Regions from separate parts of the Bacillus sp. ISL-39 genome, predicted to be linked through region 1. Evidence: predicted binding sites of a transcription regulator. Region 1 holds the regulator's gene; the other holds the start of a gene.
What was found. Region 1 encodes Rex, which represses fermentation and respiration genes when NADH is low (regulators of the CRP and FNR family bind a similar motif). Its sites were predicted from a motif close to TTGTGAAATATTTCACAA; they were not measured.
Positions count from the first base shown of each region.

Region 2: J7E37_RS16520 (formate/nitrite transporter family protein) is a predicted target of Rex. The motif match lies at 2,042-2,059, and genes of this name have one in related genera.

Region 1 is NZ_JAGGQM010000015.1:41,368-51,037, reverse strand. It holds tRNA gene J7E37_RS13135 (tRNA-Met) at 1-67, shown strand, start outside; tRNA gene J7E37_RS13130 (tRNA-Asp) at 91-166, shown strand; gene tsaE (tRNA (adenosine(37)-N6)-threonylcarbamoyltransferase complex ATPase subunit type 1 TsaE) at 433-885, shown strand; gene tsaB (tRNA (adenosine(37)-N6)-threonylcarbamoyltransferase complex dimerization subunit type 1 TsaB) at 886-1,587, shown strand; gene rimI (ribosomal protein S18-alanine N-acetyltransferase) at 1,601-2,050, shown strand; gene tsaD (tRNA (adenosine(37)-N6)-threonylcarbamoyltransferase complex transferase subunit TsaD) at 2,050-3,069, shown strand; gene J7E37_RS13105 (ABC-F family ATP-binding cassette domain-containing protein) at 3,583-5,511, opposite strand; gene moaC (cyclic pyranopterin monophosphate synthase MoaC) at 5,692-6,186, shown strand; gene J7E37_RS13095 (redox-sensing transcriptional repressor Rex) at 6,216-6,881, shown strand; gene J7E37_RS13090 (YdiK family protein) at 6,908-7,108, opposite strand; gene J7E37_RS13085 (CPBP family intramembrane glutamic endopeptidase) at 7,112-7,843, opposite strand; gene groES (co-chaperone GroES) at 8,226-8,510, shown strand; gene groL (chaperonin GroEL) at 8,569-9,670, shown strand, end outside.
Region 2 is NZ_JAGGQM010000022.1:136,895-146,564, forward strand. It holds gene J7E37_RS16515 (endonuclease MutS2) at 1-1,770, shown strand, start outside; gene J7E37_RS16520 (formate/nitrite transporter family protein) at 2,077-2,913, shown strand; gene J7E37_RS16525 (XapX domain-containing protein) at 3,102-3,272, opposite strand; gene J7E37_RS16530 (MFS transporter) at 3,480-4,658, shown strand; gene J7E37_RS16535 (YozQ family protein) at 4,805-5,008, shown strand; gene J7E37_RS16540 (hypothetical protein) at 5,030-5,188, shown strand; gene J7E37_RS16545 (class I SAM-dependent methyltransferase) at 5,222-6,253, opposite strand; gene J7E37_RS16550 (transcriptional regulator SplA domain-containing protein) at 6,593-6,841, opposite strand; gene J7E37_RS16555 (hypothetical protein) at 6,980-7,150, opposite strand; gene yhfH (protein YhfH) at 7,993-8,124, opposite strand; gene J7E37_RS16565 (PAS domain S-box protein) at 8,463-9,670, shown strand, end outside.

The DNA.
Region 1 (9,670 bases):
TGGAGCAGCCCGGTAGCTCGTCGGGCTCATAACCCGAAGGTCGCAGGTTCAAATCCTGCCCCCGCAATAATCCATCTTTTACTACATATTGGTCCCGTGGTGTAGCGGTTAACATGCCTGCCTGTCACGCAGGAGATCGCCGGTTCGATCCCGGTCGGGACCGCCATTTTTATAGTTTGGTAGTTTTTCAGGACGAAACAGGGTTTCGTTTTTTTTATTGTCTAAATTGGAAAAATAGCTGGTTTTTTTGCTCGTCTTTGATAAATCGTGTAAACTACATATAGAATCTTCATCCTTAGGAGGCTTCCTAAGGTTTTTTTATCTTTTAAAGGATGTTTTACTTAGATAAGTGTCTGGCTCCAAAGCTAGTCGGGGCTGACCAAGGTGCTTGCGCTTTTTATTAAAAAATTGACTGTTAGTTAGGTGATATATATGGCGACTTATCAATACATTTCAGAACAGCCTGAAGACACAAAGGGTTTTGCCAAGAGGCTGTCTGGTCTTCTTCAAGCGGGAGATGTCATTGCCCTTGAAGGGGATTTAGGTGCGGGTAAGACGACTTTTACAAAAGGTCTTGCCGAAGGTTTGGGCATCACCAGGAATGTGAACAGCCCGACGTTTACCATCATCAAGGAGTACCAGGGAAGGCTGCCGTTGTACCATATGGATGTCTACCGTGTCGAGGATGCGTTTGAAGATCTTGGTTTTGAAGAATACTTTGAAGGTAATGGTGTGACGGTTGTGGAATGGGCTCATTTGATTAAAGCCCAGCTGCCTGAAGAGCTATTGCTTCTTCAATTATTTCTTGATGAAAATGGGGCTAGAAGAATCGTTGCTGAGCCGAAGGGCAGTCGGTATGAAGAATTGTGTAAGGAGATTTTTTAAATGAAGGTATTATCGATTGATACGTCCAATTATGTTTTGGGTATTGGTTTGCTTGATGGCGAGACTGTTTTGGGCGAGTATATTTCCAATATAAAAAAGAATCATTCTGTTCGGGTCATGCCGGCGATCCAGACATTGATGGAAGAATGCAACATAAAGCCAGCAGACCTATCAAAGATTGTAGTCGCTGAAGGACCTGGATCGTACACGGGTGTCCGTATCGGCGTGACGATTGCGAAGACCATGGCCTGGACCTTGAAGATTCCGCTGTCAGGTGTCTCGAGTCTTCAGGTGGCTGCAGCATCGGCAGGACGTTATTTTGACGGGTATGTTTCTCCTTTCTTTGATGCAAGGAGAGGACAGATTTATACAGGTTTATATAAATTCGAAGATCAAAAGTTGCAGGCGGTAAAAAAGGATCAGCTTGTCATGTCAGCCGATTGGGTAAAAACATTGAATGAGTTGGACAGCAGGGTTTTGTTCACGAGCAATGATTTGAAACTTCATGAAGAGGTCATTAGGGAAGAGCTTGGTGACAAAGCTGTCTTGGCAGAGATTACGGAGCTGAACCCTAGACCGGCAGAGCTTGCATTATTGGGACGGGATAAAGAGGCTGTTGACCTTCATACATTCGTCCCAAATTATATCCGCCTGGCAGAAGCAGAGGCTAATTGGCTGAAAGCACAAGAGACTAAACAATAAGTGGGAAGAGAAAATGAATAAGACGATAACGTTCCGCAATATGACGGTTGATGATCTGGATGAAGTGATGGAGGTAGAGCTCAAATCCTTTATTGTTCCATGGAGCAAGGAAGCTTTTTTCAATGAGTTGACGAAGAACCAGTTTGCGCATTATCTGATAGTGGAAGTGGATCAAAGGGTAGTTGGTTACTGTGGAGTATGGATCATCATAGATGAAGCACATATCACAAATATTGCCTTGCTTCCGGAATATAGAGGCATGAAGCTTGGAGAGGCGCTTATGGCAAAGGTCATGGAGCTGGCTCGGGAAATGGGTGCATTTAGGATGACACTTGAAGTCAGGGTCAGCAATGAAAAGGCCCAGAATCTTTATCGCAAGTTTGGTTTCGAAGAAGGGGCTATAAGAAAACAATATTATACTGACAATATGGAAGACGCTATAGTAATGTGGGTGAATTTATAATGACAAAAGACCAATTAATAATGGGAATAGAGACAAGCTGTGATGAGACAGCAGTCGCAATCGTAAAAAATGGACGTGAAATCCTTGCGAATGTCGTTGCCTCCCAGATTGAGAGCCATAAGCGGTTCGGCGGAGTTGTACCTGAAATCGCATCCAGGCATCATGTTGAACAGGTGACGCTTGTGTTAGAGGAAGCATTAGCTCAGGCTAATGTGGATATTAAGGATTTGAATGCTATTGCCGTGACCGAAGGCCCTGGCCTGGTTGGCGCTCTATTAATCGGAGTGAACGCTGCAAAGGCTTTGGCGTTTGCGAATGGCATTCCACTAGTTGGAGTCCATCATATTGCCGGTCATATCTATGCGAACCGGCTTGTGGCGGAGATGAACTTCCCGCTGCTTTCACTTGTCGTGTCTGGCGGACATACTGAGCTCGTTTATATGAAGGAACACGGTCATTTCGAGGTGATTGGCGAGACTCGGGATGATGCAGCCGGTGAAGCCTATGACAAGGTTGCAAGGACATTGCACCTTCCATATCCCGGCGGTCCGCATATCGACCGGCTGGCTCATGAAGGAAAGGCAACAATCAATCTGCCTCGAGCATGGCTGGAGGAAGGTTCCTATGATTTCAGCTTCAGTGGATTGAAGTCAGCTGTGATCAACGTTGTGCATAACGCACAGCAGCGTGGAGAGGAAATCGCACCTGAAGACCTTGCAGCCAGCTTCCAGGAGAGTGTGATTGATGTACTTGTCACTAAAACGCAGAAGGCAGTTAAGGAATACGGAGTAAAACAAGTACTGCTTGCTGGAGGAGTTGCAGCAAATAAAGGATTAAGAGAAAAACTATCCGCAGAATTTACAGGCTCGGATGTGGAAATAGTTATTCCCCCATTGTTTTTATGCACAGACAATGCTGCAATGATTGCCGCGGCAGGAAGCGTTTTATATGAAAAGGGCCAGCGAGCGAATTTAACTTTGAATGGAAATCCAGGTCTGGAGATAACTATCCACAACTAAAGTCGCAAGCAAAAAAATGTTGTCAGACTCTTCTGTGGATATGTTGATGTTTCAGATGCGGAAATGTGCATAATGTGGATAAAAACCGCTGTTTTTGTGGATAATGTGGAAAACTCTCTGGATAAGCTATAAATCAGTCTTTACTATGTGAATAACTATGTGAACAAAAAGTCCCGGTTTTTACTCGGGACTTTTTTTGTGGATTATTTTAGTTCTGTCGTAGAAATTGTCGAAAAAATGATATTTATGTCATTTTAAATTAAAGTAAAAGGATTTTTAGTGCTCAGTCTGGTTTGCTAAAAAACTTTTATAACATAAATTAGAATAATATAGCGCAAATTTACTTTTTATAGCGCAAATCAGGATAATATAGCGCCATTTTATTTTTTATAGCGCAAAACTTAATAATATAGCGAAAATCTCATTTTTATAGCGAATTGGAAATTCCTCAGTTTTTTACCAATTTTTCAGTACAAAAAAATACCGGACACCCTCATGTCCGGTTATTCATCATTAAGCCAGCTCTGTCCACTCATCCATCAGTTCATCGAGTTTCTTTTTTGCGGCTTCAATCTTACTATTGATCTCTCCTGCTTTTTCGTGATCCTGGAAAACCTCTGGATCACAGAGCAATTCTTCGTATTCAGCAACTTCTAATTCCAGCTGTTCAATCTTCGCTTCCACTTCTTCCATGCGGCGTTTGCGCTGGCGTTCGAGTTTTTTCGCTTCTTTGTCCTGCTGATAGGAGGTTTTGTCCTGCTTTGAGTTGTCCACAAAGCTTCCAGATGCTTTGGCGGCCTGTTCTGCCAATGCCTTCAGCTCTTCCTGCTCAAGCTTTTTCTCGACGTAATAATCGTAATCGCCAAGGTATTCAGTTGAACCAGCACGGTCGAGCTCGAGAACCTTTGTCGCGATCCTGTTGATAAAATAGCGGTCATGTGAGACGAACAGGATGGTGCCTGGATAATCAATCAGGGCATTCTCGAGAACTTCCTTGCTGTCCAGGTCAAGGTGGTTTGTCGGCTCGTCCAAAATTAAGAAATTCGAATTCTGCAGCATCAGCTTGGCCAGTGCCAGACGGGCCTTTTCACCACCGCTCAGGGTGGAGACGATTTTTAAGACATCATCACCTGAGAAAAGAAAGTTCCCAAGTACTGTGCGGATTTCTTTTTCAGACTTCAGGGGGTATTCATCCCAAAGTTCATTCAATACCTTTTTATTCGAGCTGAGCTCTGCCTGTTCCTGATCATAGTAGCCGATCGAAACATTGGAACCATATTGAATATTGCCGTTAATCGAGGGCAGTTTCTCAACGATTGTTTTTAGTAAAGTTGATTTTCCAACGCCATTCGGTCCAACCAGTGCCGTACTGTCCCCACGGGAAAGATTGAACGAGATATTTTCAGATACGATGTCATTCTGATAGCCGACAGCAAGTGTATTCACCTTCAGGACATCATTCCCGCTCTGGCGCTCAATTTGGAAGCTGAACGTGGCGGATTTTTCATCACCCTTAGGCCTGTCCATACGGTCGATTTTTTCAAGCTGTTTCCGTCGGCTCTGGGCACGCTTAGTTGTTGATGCCCTGGCCAGGTTACGCTGGATAAAGTCCTGTAGCTTGGAGATCTCATCCTGCTGCTTCTCATACAGTTTCAAATCCCGCTCATAATTCGCGGCTTTCTGCTCTAAATACGAGCTGTAATTGCCAGGAAACTTCGTCAGCTGATGGCGGGAGATTTCATATACCTGGTTCACGACCTTATCAAGGAAGTAGCGGTCATGTGAGACGATCAGGATGGCTCCGCTATAGCCTTGCAAATACTGCTCAAGCCAGGAAAGCGTGTCAATATCCAGGTGGTTCGTCGGTTCATCCAGAATCAGAATATCCGGGCGCGTCAATAATAGCTTCGCCAATGCGAGTCTAGTTTTCTGTCCGCCGCTTAAAGTGGATATCTTTGTGGAATAATCAAAAGAATGGAAGTTCAGGCCGTGAAGGACGGAACGGATATCGGCTTCATATTGGTATCCGCCTTTTTCCTTGAACTGAACCTGCAGCAAGTCATACTCTTTGAGGACTCTGTCGTATTCTGTCTGATTAGACAGGATTCCAGGATCCGACATTTTTTCCTCCAGCCGGCGCAAGTCTTTTTCCATGTTGTGCAGATGATCAAAAACACCCAGCATTTCATCCCAGATGCTTTTCTCGGATTCAAGCCCTGTATTTTGGGCCAGATAGCCAATTGTCGTACCTTTTGGCCGGATGATCTCACCGCCGTCATGTGATTCGTACCCGGCGATGATTTTCAGCAGGGTTGATTTTCCTGCCCCGTTCCGGCCGACAAGCGCTACTCGGTCATTAGTCTGTATTTCAAACTTTATATTCGATAAAATAAGATCAGCAGCAAAATATTTTGATAGCTGATTAACTTGTAATAATATCATTATTTTTCACCTCTATTGCCTTAGAGATAGTGTAACCCAATAATATAGGCACGGCAATATGTGCGCCCTGCTATAGGTCCCATGGTATTAAAATTCCGCTATATTATTGAGAACATTGAAACAAAGTTCACACACAAGTTTGACAAAATAGTGTATCATTTGGTAGAAAGGAGCTTTATTATGGCAGAATTTACGCATTTTAACGAAGAGGGCAGAGCGAAGATGGTCGATGTCAGCGAAAAACCAGAGACGGTCCGTACGGCAGTCGCCCATTCAAGCATAACCGTGAACGAAGATATATATGTGAGAATCACTGAAAATAAAATGAAAAAAGGGGATGTACTTGCTGTCGCGCAGGTAGCAGGCATCATGGCAGCGAAGAAGACGTCTGAAATCATCCCGATGTGCCACCCGATTCCATTGACAGGCATTGACCTTTCATTCGATTGGGAGCAAAATGAAAATGACTATATTTTGAACATCGCCGCAGCTGTAAAAACAAAAGGGAATACAGGTGTGGAAATGGAAGCGCTAACAGCAGCTTCAGCATGTGCGCTGACTGTTTATGATATGTGCAAGGCCGCAGATAAGGGCATGGTGATCGGCAAGACATATCTTGTTGAAAAAACCGGCGGTAAAAACGGTGATTTCAAGAGAGAAGAAAAGTTGAGATAGAAATACGGACAGAGGGTGGAGGATGGAGAATGACGAATGATGCTATGAAGATTCCGCAGGCAACCGCAAAACGTTTGCCACTATATTACCGGTTCTTATTGAACTTGCATTCTTCAGGGAAGCAAAGGGTGTCATCCGCGGAATTAAGTGAAGCGGTAAAAGTGGATTCAGCGACTATCCGAAGGGATTTTTCCTACTTTGGAGCTTTGGGTAAAAAAGGGTACGGGTACAATGTGAATTACCTGCTGACTTTCTTCCGAAAGACACTTGATCAGGATGAACTGACGAAGGTAGCCTTGATTGGAGTCGGGAATCTGGGAACAGCGTTTTTGAATTATAATTTTTCCAAAAACAATAACACGAAGATTGAGATAGCCTTTGATGTTGACCCTGACAAGGTCGGCACGAAGATTGGCGACGTAGCAGTATATCATATGGATGACCTGGACAAGGTTGTCGTCGAGGAAGGAATCCAGGTCGCAATCCTGACTGTTCCTTCAGCAGTAGCACAGCCGATAACAGACCGATTGGTGCAGGCGAATATCAAGGGAATCCTTAATTTCACGCCAGCGAGACTGAATGTGCCGGCGTCCATCAGGATTCATCACATTGATTTGGCGGTTGAACTGCAGTCATTGATTTATTTCTTAAAACATTATCCAACAGATACTGAAACAACTGAATCGGTAGAATAAAAAACAGCTCCTTCACGATGAAGGAGCTATTTTTTCTGTATATTCTTCAGTTTGAAATGGAACATGATCATCCTGATGCCAGAGCCAAAGTCGAACGTGGCAAGGGCTACAAGCAAATAGCTGAAGAATCCCCAGCCTGTCTCATTTACATTCTGGATGGCGAAATAGGTGAATAAGCTGCCTAACAAGATGTAGACAATGCCTGAAAATATAGGCGATTGCTTCATAACTTAAAATCCCCCAATAAAGCTTTGAATTTTCTCTGCTTCTTTTATCATTCTCTCAATGTCTTCCCTAAATACGGATTGAATCAGTACAACCATCGTATTCATTGTAACATGGGCAATGATAGGCACGATGATCCGCTTTGTTTTTACATAAAGGAAAGCAAAGGTGAACCCCATTGCTGAGTACAGGATCACGTGCTCCGGCTCCATATGCGCAAGCGCGAAAATGACGGAGCTGATCAGTCCGGCGAAAAAGAAATTCATTTTCTTATGCAGGCTGCCGAAAATGATTTTTCGGAAGACGATTTCTTCTAAAATTGGGCCGATAATCGAACTGACCAAAATGACAATCGGGAACATTTCAATCAGCTTGATGATTTCCTGTGTATTCTCCGAGCCCATTTCGATCCCAAGCATGTTCTCGATGCTTGCAGCAATCGATTGGGCGAACAGAGCAAGGAATACACCTGCGAATGCCCAGACAGCTGAGCTTGCCGGTGATGAAGCATCACGCAGGTCGGCGCCTGTCCGGCGTTCCTTCCTTAGGAGCAGGAGCACAATCACAAGTGTCAGCGAAAAGCTGATCACGAGCCAGTAGGGAATCGAAAGGGTCTCCATTTCCTCCAGGCTTTTTCCCATTGCGGCTCCGATAAAGGCAACAATCGGGATACCGATCAAGCTTGAAAGCTGCATGGCGATATAGGCGATAATGACGTACCAGTATTCCTTTTTCAATATGATAATCTCCTTCTATTCGGATCGGTCTATGTGTATGCCATAAAAGCAATTATAAGAATGCTATCTATCCATTTTACTAGTAATCATCGGGAAAGTTCAAATATCAGGGTGTCTCGTGAATATTTTGGTTAAAATTCCTGTGAACTGGCATACTCTTTATGGTGGTCTTTTTTAGCCGGGCTTCCCACGGATATGCGAAAAATAGTACATGCTGTCGAAGGGAAAGAGGCTGGATTTAAATGCTAAAATTTATAAAAAAATTAGGCTTCACGCTTGCAAAAAAAATGGAGATTCATTATTATATAAATTGTGTTAGCACTCTATTGAGGCGAGTGCTAATAAAAAATAATCTACATATAATTTGAGGAGGTTGTTTCACTTGATCAAGCCACTAGGAGATCGCATTATTATCGAGCTTGTTGAGTCTGAAGAAAAAACTGCAAGCGGTATCGTTTTACCCGACACAGCGAAAGAAAAACCTCAAGAAGGTAAAGTCGTAGCTGTTGGAACTGGCCGAGTTCTTGAAAGCGGTGAGCGCGTTGCTCTTGAAGTTGCAGTCGGAGACCGCATTATCTTCTCAAAATACGCAGGCACAGAAGTAAAGTACCAGGGAACTGAGTACCTGATCCTACGTGAAAACGACATTCTAGCAGTTGTAGAATAATCACTGCGATTATAGACAGAACGTTAAAATATTAATAATCTGAGGAGGTCTTTTTACAATGGCAAAAGAAATTAAGTTCAGTGAAGAAGCACGCCGCGCGATGCTTCGCGGGGTAGATTCTCTTGCAAATGCAGTAAAAGTAACTCTTGGACCAAAGGGACGCAACGTGGTTCTTGAGAAGAAATTCGGTTCACCTCTTATCACGAATGATGGTGTAACGATCGCAAAAGAAATCGAGCTTGAAGATGCATTCGAAAACATGGGTGCTAAGCTTGTTGCTGAAGTAGCAAGCAAGACAAACGATGTTGCTGGGGACGGAACGACTACTGCAACAGTTCTTGCTCAAGCGATGATCCGCGAAGGTCTTAAGAACGTAACGGCCGGCGCTAACCCAATGGGCATCCGCAAAGGTATGGAAAAGGCTGTTGTTACAGCTGTTGAAGAGTTAAAGGCTATTTCCAAGCCAATAGAAGGCAAAGCTTCGATCGCACAAGTTGCGGCAATCTCTGCTGCTGACGAAGAAGTAGGCCAATTGATTGCAGAAGCAATGGAGCGCGTTGGCAACGACGGCGTTATCACAATCGAAGAATCTAAAGGCTTCACTACAGAATTGGACGTTGTTGAAGGTATGCAGTTCGACCGCGGATATGCATCTCCTTACATGGTAACTGATTCTGACAAAATGGAAGCAGTTCTTGAAAATCCATATATCCTGATCACTGACAAGAAGATCGGCAATATCCAGGAAATCCTTCCTGTTCTTGAGCAGGTTGTCCAGCAAGGCAAGCCATTATTGATCGTTGCTGAAGATGTGGAAGGTGAAGCACTTGCTACATTAGTAGTCAACAAGCTTCGCGGAACATTCAACGCAGTAGCTGTCAAGGCTCCTGGCTTTGGTGACCGCCGTAAGGCTATGCTTGAAGACATCGCTGCATTGACTGGCGGTGAAGTGATCACTGAAGAGCTTGGCCGTGAACTTAAGTCTGCTACAATCACATCACTTGGACGCGCTTCTAAAGTTGTGGTTACAAAAGAAAACACAACAGTGGTTGAAGGTGCTGGAGACAGCGCTGCAATCGAAAGCCGCGTAAACCAGATCCGTGTTCAAATGGAAGAAACAACTTCTGAATTTGATCGTGAAAAGCTGCAAGAGCGCCTTG
Region 2 (9,670 bases), on a different contig from region 1:
GTTGAAATTCTCAGGATTAGTACCAGTGTTCCGATCCACGGTCTTGAAGGGATGGAAACAGTTCTTAAGGGATTTAACAAAGGAATCCCGCTTCGGACAGAGCAACTGGCGCTGCTGCTTTCCTTCCTGGAAACCTGCAATAAGATCCGCCGTTTCATGAAGGATAAGGAGTTTGCCGCTCCAAGAGTTTCTCAATATGTCCAGGGAATCGAAGAACTGCCTGAACTTGCTGCTGAGATACAAAGGTGTATTCGGAACGGCCAGATTGATGATTACGCATCTAGGGAACTATTGAGGGTCCGGAAACAAATAGGAATCCAGGGAGAACGTTTAAAAGAGAGGCTTAACCAGTTGTTGAAATCTGCAAAAATAAAACCACTTCTTCAAGAAGCTGTTATCAGCCAAAGAAACGGAAGGTATGTTGTTCCTGTAAAGAAGGAATATCGCGGCAAGGTAAGAGGAGCGGTCCTTGATATATCGGCATCAGGCTCAACTCTTTTTATCGAACCAGAAGAAATTGGCTCATTCCAGGACCAGATGGAGTGGCTTTATTTAGACGAGCAAGCTGAAGTGGAGAAAGTACTGTTTGCCTTGACTGGTCTGGCTGAGGGAAAAGAGAAAGAAATCCGGATGGCCATGGAGACGATGGTTCACTATGACTTCCTGTTTGCAAAAGCAAAATATTGCAGGTCTATTGACGCAAAAAAAGTTGCAATTATTGATGACCCTGTCATTTTATTCAATCAAGCGCGCCATCCGCTGCTTGGTGAAAAAGCGGTTCCATTGAATATTGAAATTGGAACAGATTATCATGCTCTTGTCATTACCGGACCGAATACAGGCGGGAAAACCGTATCCATCAAGACAGCGGGGCTGCTTTCACTAATGGCACAAAGCGGACTGCTTCTGCCGGTAAGCGGGGGGAGCACTGCGGGAATTTTTCATAAAGTGCTTGTCGATATAGGAGATGGGCAAAGCATCGAGCAAAATCTGAGCACCTTCAGTTCCAGGATTGTCAATATAAAAGAGATCTTGAAGGACGCCAATGACAAGTCACTTATCCTTCTTGATGAGCTGGGCTCAGGGACTGACCCGGGAGAAGGGATGGGACTAGCTACAGCCATCCTTGAGAGCCTGAACAATAAGGGGGCGACTATATTTGCGACAACGCATTACAGCGAGATTAAAGACTTCGCTGACAATCATGAGGATTTCATGAATGGTTCAATGGAATTTAATCTTGATACACTTAAGCCTACTTATCGTCTGCGGATCGGAAAGGGTGGGGAAAGCCAGGCTTTTGCAATTGCGCTAAAACTGGGCATTCACCCCAAGCTGCTTGAACGGGCTCATGAAATAACCTACAAAGCAGAGCATGATTACACTTCGTTATTTGTGGATGATCCTGCTGCCTTGATAGAAAGAGAGCAGCAAATCACAGCAAACAGACATAAAAGACAGAAGTCTTCCAAGGTTTCAAAGAAGCAAGTGATAAAATTTGAAATGGGTGATAGTGTTCATGTATTAAACACTGGGGAACTGGGCGTTATTTATAGTGGACCAGACATTCAGGGGAATTACCTCGTCCAGGTCAGGGAGCGAAAAGTCGAGGTGAATCATAAACGCCTAAAGCTGAACTTGCCTGCGTCTCAGCTTTATCCGGAAGACTATGATTTCAATATTATTTTTGAGTCCAAAGAGAACCGGAAGCTGTTGAACAGAATGGATAAAAAACATATCGAAGAAAGTGTTATACGTGAAGATACTTGAATCCAACCGGGGGAATTTATATATAGACTCTGCTAAAAGGGCCTTTTTAACAGAAGGGCTCTTTTAACGTTAGCACAATTCTGGTATAAGGATAGATTATGCCAAACACCTAAGGGGTTTCCCCTATTCATTTATAGGGTTAAAAGCCTGCTCTTCAAAGAAACCCTCTATAATGCAAATGAAAACGCTTCGAAAATGGACATAAACAGTTCATGGTGTTAGCTATTAACAAACTCTGATTTCGGGTTTAAGATTAATCTATCAGTAAAAAATGTGACTTTATTCACAAATAGAGGAGTCTTAACAATGAGTGAACAGCCAATGGAACTAGCCATCAACACTGCATTAAAAAAGAAAGAGTATCTCAGTGAATCAAAGGGTAAGTACCTCATGCGTGCAGCGCTTGCTGGTGTGTATATCGGCTTTGGCATCATGGTCTCTTACCGGTTGGGTGAATATTTTTTTGATGCACATTCAGCAGCAACACCTATCGCCAGCTCGATCTTCTTCGGATTGGCACTTGTCCTGATTTTGTACGGCGGTGGAGAACTGTTCACAAGCAACACAATGATGATGACAATCAGCTCTTTGAAAAAAGTAACGACGTGGAAGGATACCATAGAAAACTGGATAGCATGTTATTCCGGAAATCTAATTGGAGCATTTTTCTTTGGCATTCTAGTCATGCTGTCGGGAATATTTTTATCACCAGAAAAAACACAATATATGATGGAAACTGTAAGCATGAAAATGAATACACCGGCTTATCAATTGTTCTTTCGTGCTATCCTGTGCAATTGGCTTGTTTGCCTTGCTGTATGGGTTCCATTTAGTATAAAAGGAGATGCAGCAAAAATCGGAGTCATAATGCTTTTGGTCTTTGCTTTTGTTGTCTCAGGATTCGAGCACAGCGTGGCAAACATGGTCCTCTTTTCGATTGCGCTTCTCGTACCGCATCCTGAAACAATCAGTATTGCCGGCAGTTTGTACAACCTCGTGCCTGTAACCTTGGGAAATATAATAGGCGGAGGCTTTTTCGTTGGCACTCTCTATGTATACCTTAATGCGAAAGGGACGGCGAAAGAGGAAAGCCAAACTGCAGACCGGACAGTATATCGACAAAATGCCTTAAAGCGAATGTAAAAACAATAAAAAATCCGCGGAGCTGTCCGTGGATTTTTTGTTTTCGCTTTTCGCTTTTCGCTGCATTGACAGTTCAATTTAAGCATATTCATGCAGTCTTATTCCTCTTGGCTTGGGGCCTATACGGATATGTGATTTGAAGTGCCTGAAGTGAGGTTTACAGAAAGAGCCTATGCTTAAGCAGCCTATCAACCTTTAAAGGAATTCAGAATCCACTCTCCAACAACTCCGCCTAAATAAACTCCTACAATTCCAAGTACACCTGCAAGAACTGGAGGTGCTGGAAGAGGAAGCTTCAGGAATTTAAAAAGGATACCTACTACTAAACCAGCAACTAAGCTTAAGATGATTTCTTTCATGTTTTCACCGCCTCTTTTGGCAAGATGGTTAATGAATTTTTACAGTGAGCAGACGTCTGATCACATAGCAACATTATTTTAACATGAGGTTGATGAAATGAAAACGCTTTATTCATTCTTTTATAATGCATGAAACAAAATGATCTATTCTTATATTAAAATAGTGGTAAAATATAACTCAATAACGCGTCAGTACGGAGGATACAAATGGACATGCACGTTAAGCGCAATATCTTTACTTTGCAAGGCTTTTATCTTTTTGTTTTTTTTGGCATAGGCAGTTTATTTCCTTTATTAAGTGTTTACTTAAGTGAAGTTGAAAATTTAAATGGATATCAGATTGGGATCATCCTGTCCATTGGTCCAGTCATTATGATTTTCTTCCAGCCGTTTTGGGGAATGCTTGCTGACATGAAAAATGCCCATAATATGCTCCTGACTTTAACTACCTTGATAACAGGTGTTGCCGCTTTGGGTTATGTTTTCTTCGATGGATTTATTTCGTTCTTGATCATCGCAACGCTCCTCGCGATTTTTCAGAGTGCAATCATACCTTTATCAGACAGTATTTCCTTGAAGTACACTAGCAAAGCAGGAGTCAATTATGGAAATGTCCGATTATTTGGTTCACTGGGATTCGGACTGGCGGTTTTTGTAATGGGCCGGTTGTCCGAGTGGAATCCACAAGTGATATTTTACGCTTTTTTCCTGACATTATTGATCTCGGCATCTTTTTCATTGAAAATGCCCAAAGAACCTTCAGGACGGCCAATAGGGCTATTCGCAGGCATGAAGGATTTAATGCAGATGAAGAAGTTTCTAATTTTCCTTGGAGTCACATTCATGATTTTCGGTCCTAATTTGGCCAATAACTTTTACTTCAGTCTGTTTGTGGAGGACCGTGGCGGCACGTATACTGGGATTGGTATCGCCTTTCTTATTGCAGTGTTATCTGAAATTCCATTTATGAGGGCTGCAGGAAGCTGGATTCGTAAATTAGGGCTGCTTCAGGTCGCTTTTATTGCAGCGATCGTTTCATTAATTCGATGGATTTTCTATTTTACAGAACCTTCTTTATCTCTTGTTTACGCCTCAGCTATTATCCAGGGCTTTTCTCTTGGATTGTTCATTCCTGCAGGTTTGCAGTATATTCGGGATATTACTCCCCTGCATATTACTGCAACGGCAGTAACGATATACTCGGCAGTCGGCAACGGATTAGGCAACTGGTTTTTCACATTCTTCGGCGGCATCATTTTTGAAGAATTCAGTATTTATGGGGTGTACTTATTTTTTGCTGCACTGACTTTAATGGGAGTTTTGCTGACAGTCTGGTTAATAAAGGATGAAAAAAGAGATCATTCGAAACAGGTTGCTGCAAACTGAAAATTTTGTTATAGAGTATTCCAGAAACCCTGTCCTTCCTTATAGAAGGGCAGGGTTTGTTTTTTGTTTCTATAAGTATTGAAAACAGAAGTATGGATTTAGGATTTATATCAAAAAATAATCTAAGTACGAAAGGAGGGACTTTCATGAGAGAGAATAAAGGTAAAAGTAATGGGCTTGCAGGGCGGATGTATGATACATCGGATTATCATAAAAATGACGAACTTTCGCAAGGGCTTGCAATGACACATGAGCAGGCTAGTGACAGTTATGTAGAAGGGGAAGTCGGCGGAAAAATTGAGCGCTCATCCGGAGCTGAAGATGAACTGAACAACAGAGGTTATCAGTAAGCAGGAAACGAGGTGTCCTAAGTGTCGAATAAAGGTGAATTTCAATCCAATCGAGATCAATACAAAATGCCGGATGCGTTAAAACAAAAGAAGGATTTTGTCTATCGAGTTGGCTATACTTCTAGCACTGGCAATCAGACGAATAACGAAGAAGAACCGGTCAAGAGATCAGATTTGTAAATCGTACAGGCCCTTTTGGAAAAGGGCCTGTTTTTATCTGGGACGTGCGATAATCCCGTTATGGACTTTTATATAACCATGTCTTAAGATATCCAAACCATTCTCGTATAAATACAGCCCCATCTGCTCTACGGTCATCAGTTCCCTGTAAGTGTGGTTCATGACATCGGCCATGATTTCATAATACAGTTTGGATTTTAACTGAGCTCTTGGCGTGGTCATGATAATATATCCACCTGTTTTCAGGAACTTCTTATGCCAATCCACGACTTCGCTTTTTAATGTATCCGGGAAGTGCTCAAGCAACCCTACACTGAGGACGATATCAAATTCATGGCCAAAAGGAAGGTTGCGAATGTCTTCAACAATGTATTCAGTCTCAAAATCACTTTTATGATAGACTTTATTGCCTCCTGTTGAGGGATTTGTTCCGAGAAAGGGATAAGTGTCAGGAAAATCCCTAAACCTCGTATCCTTGCAGAAAGGATCATAATCCACAAACACAATGTCACCGCCTGGATACATGGCACTTAGCTGCATTGCTTCGTAACCTTCAGCGGCTCCCAGGAAGAGGATTCTTGGCTTTATTAAATCAAGTCCTTCGAACAATGCGCGTTTGCCCCTTGGGTCCCAGATGCCGTCCTCAATCCGGTGAGCGTAGTTCCACAGGTGGATTCTGATCAGTTCACCTAATGCAGACTTTGTTTCATTCAGTTTGAAACCCTTTAAGCTCTCCATGAAATTTTGTTTCGAATTGTCCATTTCTGCAGGAACATCCTTAACAAACCACTCGTGAAACGATTTGTTGAACATTTGCCAGGAGGTGTGTGCGGGCAGACTTTGTTGATTGACTTGCTCCCATTCCTTTTTTTCCTGCGCAAAGGATGTTACCTCGTATGGCCTTCCTGCATCTTTCCAGCGAAGCTGGCTCCAATCATTAACTGTATTCACTTTTACGAACTTATTGTATTCCTTTTCGGAAAAACTCCTGAGGTCCATTCTGTAGGAAGGCTGCAAGCGGGTTTCATTGAGTTTTATTGCAGGTTCAATTTCTAATTGAAGCAATACAGTCACCCCAAACATTTTTATTGCTTACTAAATTCGAGTAAAGAAAGGTAAAACCCTTTAAATTTCTAAAAATTGCAAAAAAGCACACCCTTTGTGGGTGTGCTTTTAGAGGAAAGAGGATTTGCTCATTTAAAGCTTTCCGCGTCGTATCACTTTGTTGGGGGTAAGGGTGCCTTTCTTTAGGTAGACAAATCCTCCTTCGAGTGCAGAGCCAATGACGAGCTTAGAAGATGCTGTTAAAACCCTCATCTTCATCCCTCCTAATTGGAATTGGCTTGCGTAATTGAATTTACCCGTATGAAAAGCTGTTAAAACCTTATATAAAAAGGATGATGGCTAAGAATGATACGGATCCATTGCATCAAAATATGCATTTTCGGCCGCCTCTTGAGTAGCAAAGAGTGCATCATCATCTTCAATTACATGCAAGGTATCATTCAGGAACAGGGCGAACGCGTTAGGATCTTTAGGATGCTGGACAATTTCACCTGCTTTAATGTTAGATACAGATGGTACATGCGGGTTACGGTAGATAACGAAAACTTCATCACCAAACTTCAAATTTTTCGGATCGATTAAATCCAATTGAATACCCCTTTCGATGAGTCTTATAAGTGGTTATGCTTACCTTATTCAAAATTCGGTTTTATCCAGAACCGAGGGTTTTATGAACCGTAAAAATCTTGATATTGCAGGGACTATAGTTTAAATAAAGTAGGCAAGCTATAAATTTTCATTTTGCTGTTTTATTTCATCGCCCGTCAGAATGATATTTCCCGCTTCAAAATCTCTGTGCTCGTCAACTGATCCGCCGGGTACATACCGTTGATTTGGAGTATATGTCGAGCTGAGTAAATCTTTATCCCTTTTTAAATCATCTTTATGAATGTCCATTTTCTCACCCCCTGATAAGGGTAGTTTTTGTATTGAGAGTGAGGATATACTGGGAATTTAATTGAGTGATAATTATTGGAAAGGACACTAATCTGTCACAAATGAAAGGGTTTACATTTGGATATGGTGGTATAATAAAAGTGTAGAAAGAAAGTGATTAACATCTTAGGAGGCTCAACCAATTGTGTTCGTTCCGTAGTGAACGAAAAGTGGTTATTCCTAAAGTGTTTGAAGCTGATCTTCAAAAAGTCAGCATCACCAGCTAAAGGGAAAAGGACCTGTTCACGAAGTTAACCTAAAGAAAGTTCTTGACCTTCCGATGGTTCAATTCAAAAGGGAAAAAGCAAGAGTCCAGCCTATAGTAAATGTACGTTGGAAAGAAGCTTTTTACCAACAGAGTATCAATAGTTACTTGGAAAGGTGCCAGCTTATTAGGAAGTCAACAAGTTTCAGGTGAAACAGTCGTAGTAGAATATTTCCTTCATAGCAGCTGCCATTCAAATGGAGTGGTCAGTAGGGATGCATGACCTAATTGGAGAAAAGACGCAAACACACTAGCGAATAATGAGTCTCTCGGTGATTATACCGAAAAATGTGTTTGTAAAGGGACGTCATAAAACAGGGAAACCTTTTTTAAAAGACACCCTTAATGCGGAACAAGCACTCATCGGCTATAGTAAGAGGATCATACAACTCAATAGTTCCAAAAATGTTTTGGGCTGATGCTGGTTGGGTCTCCTAAGATGTTAAAGAAGAAGCTCGATATGAGCTTCTTTTTTCTTTGCAGTCCTTTCTGGATTATATAAAAAGGCACCTTTCAGCTTTGAAGGTGCCTTTTCATATTACTCCTCTTTTTTCGATAAACAACGGTCGCATTCCATTAAATATGATTCTGCTTGTTCCTGCATTCCCTCACCACATTCAGGGCACACCTTCTTTGGTAACTTACGAAAAAACTCAACCGGACTCATCATATAAAACTCCTCCTTTTATAGTACAATTTATGTTTTACTTAACCTGTTATAGTACAGTATAAACATAATTTGAAAAATTGTGTAGCCTTTTTTTGAAAAAACTAAAAAATAGGTGTTTGTTCATATAATCAAATGGGGGTATTGGTTAATAAAAGGCAAATCAAATATTTATTTGGAATTCTGCGCCATGAGCAGTCACAGAAGAGGCTTTTCCAAAAAATTCAAGAGTCAACAGATAAAAGTGACAAAATTATTACATTTTATTTAATAAATCCTTTTATTCTTTTCTGATTTAACATACAATCGAAATGAAACTTTAAATGGGGAATGATGCCTAAATGGATAATCCGGAATTATCCTTCAATCCAATACTGCTGCTAGTAGCCATTTTATTGACAGTCATGTCATCTTATACAGCACTCGATTTATTCAGTCTGATCAAGTCTTCCGATCGAAATAAACGATTTCTGTTTTTAGGCGGGACATTTTCGCTTGGTATAGGGATTTGGGTTATGAACTTCTTTGGAATGCTTGCTCTGAATCTCAATGGCACGGTCTCTTACCGTATTTCAATAACAGTCTTATCGATTATCCTGGTTATTTCTTTCACAGCAATGGCGTTCTATACAATGACTGGCAAGACAATAAACAAGATCAATTTGATTGCAGGAAGTTTGTTCATGATGCTTGCAGTCCTGGTTGTCCATATCCTGGGAATGTACTCAATGAAATTAGATTTCAGTTATGAGCCTTCCATTTTACTGATTGCCCTCCTTCTTGTATTTGGATCATTCTATTTTTCCTTTTGGATGCTTTTCTTTTCGAAAAGCTTCACTCAAGGAGATCATGGATGGATTAAACCATTAAGCGCTCTTGTCGTTACTGCTGCAATTGTTGAAGGTCATTTTCTCCTAACAAGGGCTTCCTCAATTAATATGAGGGACGGGGTAGTAGAACAGACCGGGATCCCAGAGTCGTTAATCAGTTATTTAATTGTTTTTATCTCTGTGCTCATCCTTGCTGGTCTAATCGGTTCAAGTGCGTTGATCAGCAAAAGGCTGGCAGTTTCTGATACAAACTTAAAAGATATTACGGATGCTCTTAATTCATCGGCGATTGTTGCCATTACAGACCCTAAAGGTAATATCACCTATGTTAATGAAAAGTTTATTGAGATTTCAGGTTACAGTGAAGGAGAACTATTAGGTCAAAATCACTCGATCTTGAATTCTGGACTTCATGCGAAGAAATTTTTTAAGGATATGTGGAAAATAATTGGTTCCGGTGAGGTATGGAAGGGTGAAATCCGGAATAAGAAGAAGGATGGTTCTTATTATTGGGTTGATACCACGATTGTTCCATTCTTGAATAGTAAAGGCAAGCCATATCAATATGTCTCTATTCGTTCAGATATAACTCAAAGGAAGCAGGCAGAGGCGAGCCTAAAAGAAACGCTGAAAGAGGTCAGTGATATCAATTTTGCCCTCGACCAATCCTCTATTGTTGCTTTTACTGACGAAAAGGGGATTATCAAAAGTGTGAATGA